Regions from separate parts of the Streptomyces sp. CG4 genome, predicted to be linked through region 1. Evidence: riboswitches for the same ligand, from Rfam matches in the RefSeq annotation. Region 1 holds a riboswitch; the other holds the start of a gene.
What was found. Region 1 has a riboswitch for thiamine pyrophosphate ahead of thiC (phosphomethylpyrimidine synthase ThiC). Riboswitches for the same ligand answer to the same signal wherever they lie in the genome.
Positions count from the first base shown of each region.

Region 2: linked by a shared signal. The riboswitch ahead of AB5L52_RS12960 (thiamine ABC transporter substrate-binding protein) and the one ahead of thiC (phosphomethylpyrimidine synthase ThiC) in region 1 are both predicted to bind thiamine pyrophosphate.

Region 1 covers NZ_CP163525.1:4,964,765-4,967,918, reverse strand. The annotation lists gene thiC (phosphomethylpyrimidine synthase ThiC) at 1-1,721, opposite strand, end outside; TPP riboswitch at 1,714-1,891, opposite strand; gene AB5L52_RS22415 (YibE/F family protein) at 1,973-3,154, shown strand, end outside.
Region 2 covers NZ_CP163525.1:2,885,407-2,888,560, forward strand. The annotation lists gene AB5L52_RS12955 (iron ABC transporter permease) at 1-626, opposite strand, end outside; gene AB5L52_RS12960 (thiamine ABC transporter substrate-binding protein) at 683-1,765, opposite strand; TPP riboswitch at 1,835-1,943, opposite strand; gene rlmN (23S rRNA (adenine(2503)-C(2))-methyltransferase RlmN) at 1,998-3,104, opposite strand.

The DNA.
Region 1 (3,154 bases):
TCCGCCGACGCCCCCTCAGCCACCGCGCCACCGAACCGCTCTGTGATGCTTTGGCTAATCTTCATGCTGCAGAACTTCGGCCCGCACATGGAGCAGAAGTGGGCCGTCTTGGCGGGCTCGGCCGGCAGGGTCTCGTCGTGGAACTCCCGTGCCGTGTCCGGGTCCAGTGCGAGGTTGAACTGGTCCTCCCACCGGAACTCGAAGCGGGCGTCGGACAGCGCGTCGTCCCACTCCTGGGCACCCGGGTGTCCCTTGGCGAGGTCGGCCGCGTGCGCGGCGATCTTGTAGGTGATGACGCCGGTCTTGACGTCGTCCCGGTTGGGCAGGCCCAGGTGTTCCTTGGGCGTGACGTAGCAGAGCATCGCCGTGCCCCACCAGGCGATCATTGCGGCGCCGATGCCGGAGGTGATGTGGTCGTACGCCGGCGCGATGTCCGTGGTCAGCGGGCCGAGCGTATAGAACGGAGCTTCATCACAGATCTCCTGCTGAAGGTCGATGTTCTCCTTGATCTTGTGCATCGGGACGTGACCGGGGCCCTCGATCATCGTCTGTACATGAAAACGCTTGGCGATCTGGTTGAGTTCCCCGAGCGTGCGCAATTCCGCGAACTGCGCCTCGTCGTTGGCGTCCGCGATCGAGCCCGGCCGGAGGCCGTCGCCCAGCGAGTACGTGACGTCGTAGGCGGCGAGGATTTCGCAGAGTTCCTCGAAGTTCTCGTACAGGAACGACTCCTTGTGGTGCGCCAGGCACCACGCGGCCATGATCGAGCCGCCACGCGAGACGATGCCGGTCTTGCGGTTGGCGGTGAGCGGCACATACGGCAGGCGCACGCCGGCGTGGACGGTCATGTAGTCCACGCCCTGCTCGGCCTGCTCGATGACCGTGTCCTTGTAGATCTCCCAGGTCAGTTCCTCGGCCCTGCCGTCGACCTTCTCCAGGGCCTGGTAGAGCGGCACCGTGCCGATGGGGACGGGGGAGTTGCGCAGCACCCATTCGCGCGTGGTGTGGATGTTGCGGCCGGTGGACAAGTCCATGACCGTGTCGGCACCCCAGCGGGTCGCCCAGGTCATCTTCTCCACCTCCTCCTCGATGGAGGAGGTCACCGCGGAGTTGCCGATGTTGGCGTTGACCTTCACCAGGAACCGCTTGCCGATGATCATCGGCTCGATCTCCGGGTGGTTGACGTTGGCCGGCAGCACCGCCCGGCCCGCCGCGATCTCCTCACGGACCACTTCGGGGGAAACGTTCTCCCGGATGGCCACGTACTCCATCTCCGGAGTGATCTCGCCCCGGCGGGCGTACGCGAGCTGCGTCACCGCCTGGCCGCTGCGGCCTCGACGCGGCTGGCGCGGCCGTCCAGGGAAGACCGCGTCCAGGTTGCGCAGCCCGCCGCGCGGCGAGGTGTGCTTGATCCCGTCGTCCTCGGGGCGGACGGGACGGCCCGCGTACTCCTCGGTGTCACCGCGGGCGATGATCCAGTTCTCCCGCAGCGGCGACAGGCCCCTGCGGACATCGGTGTCGACGAGTGGATCAGTGTATGGGCCCGACGTGTCGTACAGCGTGATCGACTGACCGTTGGTGAGATGCACCTGGCGGACCGGCACGCGCAGGTCGGGGCGCGAACCCGCGACGTACGCCTTGTGCCAGCCGATGGACTTCCCGGCCTCCTGGGACATGTCGTCCTGAACAGAGGCAGGCGTGCGTGCGTCCTTGTTGGTCATGAGACCTACTCCCTACGCCGGCATTACCCGGTAACAGGTTCGGCGGTCGACGCAGCGGTTTCCGTCTGCCGACGTTTCCCGCGGAACATCGCTTGTTCCACGTGAAACATCGCACTTACGGAGGTCAGCGCCCTCTCAGCCCGGTGCTCCGAGCTCCCGCGTGTGCAAAGGTGCCTCCACGCTAGCGTCATATGTGGCGCGGTGAACAGTGGGCCCCCTAGCGTTCTTGCGATGATCCGGCGGTGACCAGGATGGAGCAGTACCCGTATCAACCACCCGAGCGGCACCGGCCAGGCGTCTCGGGACAGGGGGGCGGCTACAGCCAAGGCGCCCCTACGGCCGACGACATATACGGCCACGACGTCCGGAGGAGCGGCGCCGGGCAGAGTTATGAGCACCCCCATGTCCCCTCGGGAGCCGGTCACCGGCAGGGGTCCCGCTTCGGCGGAGGCGACGGGCAAGACCCCGAGCAGGAATCAGGCGGGGACAACGCCAGCGGTCACGGTCATGGGCACGGGCACAGTCATAGCCACGGTCCCGCCGCCCCCGTCTCCAAGCATCTGCGGAAGGTCATCGCCGCGATCCTGGTCCCGTTCACCGCGGCGGTCGTCGTCGGCCTGGTGGTGCTCTGGCCCGGGGGAGCTCCGCCGCACAAGCGCACCGGCGTCGGCTTCGACCGGGAGACGCAGCAGGCCACGGTCACCAAGGTCGTCGAGGTGAGCTGCCAGTCGGCCAACGCCTCCGGCGACACCCCGACAGGCGACACCTCCACCGCCGAGGGCAACTCGGCGCAACAGGAGGCGAAGGGAACCTGCAAGAAGGCGACCGTGCGGATCGACACCGGCAAGGACACGGGCCGTACGTTCACCGAGATCGTGCAACCGGACCAGCCCCGGCAGCTGCACCAGGGCGAGAAGGTGGTGGTCGCCTACGAGCCCTCGGCGCCGAAGGATCTGCAGTACTCGGTGGCCGATGTGAACCGGAAGTTCCCCATGACGCTGCTCGCGGGGATCTTCGCGATCGCCGTCGTGGTAGTCGGCAGGCTGCGCGGTGTCATGGCGCTCGTCGCACTGGCCGTGAGCTTCCTGGTGCTGACCCTGTTCATCCTGCCCGCGATCCTGCAGGGTTCGAACCCGCTGCTCGTGGCCGTGGTCGGGGCGAGCGCCATCATGCTGATCGCCCTCTACATGTGCCACGGACTGTCGGCCCGGACCTCGGTGGCGGTGCTCGGCACGCTGATCTCCCTGTCGCTGATCGGCGTGCTCGGTTCCCTGTTCATCGGCTGGGCCGCCCTGACCGGGAACACGGACGACAACACCGGCCTGATCCACGGCCTGTATCCGTCGATCGACATGAGCGGTCTGCTGCTGGCCGGCGTCATCATCGGCTCGCTCGGCGTCCTGGACGATGTGACCGTGACGCAGACATCGGCC
Region 2 (3,154 bases), 2.1 Mb from region 1:
GAGAAGGTGGGGCCGCCGAGGATCTGGACGACGCCGAAGGAGGTGAAGGTGAACAGGAACACCATCAGCGCGGCGGCGGCCACGGCGGGCGCCAGGGCCGGCAGGGTCACCTTCCGCCAGGCGCCGAGCGGCGAGGCGCCCAGCATCCGGGCGGCCTCCTCCTGGCGGGGGTCGAGCTGGGCCCACAGCCCGCCGACCGTCCGGACGACGACCGCATAGTTGAAGAAGACGTGTGCCAGCAGGATCGCCCACACCGTGGTGTCCAGCCGTACGCCCCACAGGTCGTCCAGCAGGCCGCCCCGGCCGACCAGGGCCAGGAAGGCCGTGCCGACGACGACGGTCGGCAGCACGAACGGCACGGTGACGACGGCCCGCAGCAGCCGCTTGCCGGGGAAGTCGAGCCGGGCGAAGACATAGGCCGCGGGCAGCGCGAGGAGCAGGGTGAGCGCGGTGGAGGCGAGCGCCTGCCAGATGGTGAACCACAGCACGTGCCGGATGTCCGGCTGCGTGACCACGTCCGTGATCCGCCCGAACTGCCAGGCGCCGTCCGCCTTCAGGCCGCGCGCGACGATCGCGGCCACGGGCCAGGCGAAGAACACGGCGAAGAACGCGACGGGCAGGGCCATCAGGCCGAGCCGCGCCGCGTTCCCCCGCCGGGGTCCGGCTGCTTCAGCTGCTTCAGCTACTTCAGTACGAGCGAGGTCCACGACTTGACCCACTGGTCACGGTTGGCGGTGATCTTGCCGGGAGCCATGGTCTCGGGGTGCTGGGCGGCCGGGCCGTACTCGGTGAACTCGGCGGGCACCTTCGCGCCGTCCAGCACCGGGTAGACGTACATGTTCAGCGGCATGTCCTCCTGGAACTCCTTGGAGACCAGGAAGTCGATGAACGCCTGGGCACCCTTGGGGTTCCTGGCGTTGCTCAGCAGTCCGGCGAACTCGATCTGCCGGAAGCAGGTGCCGCTCGCCACGCCGGTCGGGGCGGTGCTGGGCCGCTTCTTGGCGTAGATCACCTCGGCGGGCGGGGAGGAGGCGTACGACACGACGAGCGGCCGGTCACCGCCCGCCTTCTTCCCCTCCGACGAACCGGAGAACTCCTGGTAGTAGGCCTGCTCCCAGCCGTCGACGACCTTGACGCCGTTGGCCTTGAGCTTCTTCCAGTAGTCCTGCCAGCCGTTGTCACCGAACTGTGCGGCGCTGCCCAGCAGGAAGCCGAGGCCGGGCGAGGAGGTCGCGGCGTTCTCGGTGACCAGGAGGTTCTTGTACTCGGGCTTGGCCAGGTCGGCGAAGGACTGCGGCGGGGTCAGCTTGTGCTCGCTGAAGTAGGCCTTGTCGTAGTTGACGCAGATGTCGCCGTAGTCGACCGGCGTGACCCGGTGCTTGTCCTGGTCGAGCTGGTAGGCGGCGCCGACCTTGGCGAGGCCTTTGGCCTGGTACGGCTGGAAGAGGCCGCCCGCGAGGGCGCGGGAGAGCAGGGTGTTGTCGACGCCGAAGAAGACGTCGCCCTGCGGGTTGTCCTTGGTCAGGAGCGCCTTGTTGACGGCCTGCCCGGCGTCGCCGTCCTTGAGGACGTGGACCTTGTATCCGGACTGCTTCTCGAAGTCGCCCAGCACGCTCTTGGAGACGGCCCACGAGTCGTGGCTGACGAGGGTGACGGTCTTGGAGTCCGAGGACGACTTGGTGGCTGTCGATCCACACCCGGTCAGGGCGGACAGCGTGATCAGGCCGAGGCCGGCCGCCACGGCCACGAAGGTCTTGTTGTGCACTGGATGTTCTCCTGGGGGTTGGCCAGGAAGAACGCGGCCCTGCCCGGAGGTCCGGGCAGGGCGCAACAGCTTGAGTGATGACCGAACTTCCTACCCAGAATGACCTGGGCGAGGTTCAGAGGGTCTGCGGCCCTGTCCGCCGCACTCTCAGCGCTGTGGCGCTCCCCTGTCGGAATATGAAGGTGTCCGATATGCAGATGTCGATATGAAGATATGAGTGCCGCCGGCCAGATTACCGCTCGGTGGCCGCGAGCTGACCACAGGCTCCGTCGATCTCCTGCCCCCGGGTGTCCCTGATCGTGACGGGCACACCATGGGCGGCGATCGCCTCGACGAAGGCCTTCTCGTCCTCGGGCCGGGAAGCGGTCCACTTCGAACCCGGCGTCGGGTTGAGCGGGATGAGGTTGACGTGCACGGGCTTGCCCTTGAGCAGCCGGCCGAGCCGGTCACCGCGCCAGGCCTGGTCGTTGATGTCGCGGATGAGCGCGTACTCGATGGACAGCCTGCGCCCGCTCCTCTCGACGTACTCGAACCCGGCGTCCAGCACCTCGCGCACCTTCCACCGCGTGTTCACGGGGACGAGGGTGTCGCGCAGCTCGTCGTCGGGGGCGTGCAGGGAGATCGCGAGCCGGCACTTGAAACCCTCGTCGGCGAACCGGTGGATGGCCGGCACCAGCCCGACGGTCGAGACGGTGATCCCGCGCTGCGAGAGCCCGAGGCCGTCGGGTGCGGGGTCGGTGAGGGCCCGGATCGCACCCACGACCCGGTTGTAGTTGGCGAGCGGCTCACCCATGCCCATGAAGACGATGTTGGACAGCCGCGCGGGCCCGCCGGGCACCTCGCCGTCCCGCAGCGCCCGCATGCCGTCCACGATCTGGTGGACGATCTCGGCGGTGGACAGATTCCGGTCCAGACCCGCCTGCCCGGTGGCACAGAACGGACAGTTCATGCCGCAGCCCGCCTGCGAGCTGATGCACATGGTGACCCGGTCCGGGTACCGCATCAGCACCGACTCGACGAGCGTGCCGTCGAACAGCCGCCACAGAGTCTTGCGGGTGGTCCCCTCGTCGGTCGACAGATGCCGTACGACGGTCATCAGCTCCGGGAACAGCGCTTCCTGCAACTTCCCGCGCGACCCGGCGGGGATGTCGGTCCACTGCTCCGGGTCGTGCGCGTACCGCGCGAAGTAGTGCTGCGAGAGCTGCTTGGCGCGGAACGGCTTCTCCCCGATCTCGGCCACCGCGTCCTTGCGCTCGGCGGGCGAAAGATCGGCGAGGTGCCGCGGCGGCTTCTTGGCTCCGCGCGGGGCGACGAAAGTGAGTTCTCCGGGCTTAGGCATGGCTGTACCAGTGTCTCAGATCGAATCGGGTGACCCTCGCGGTAGCGTTT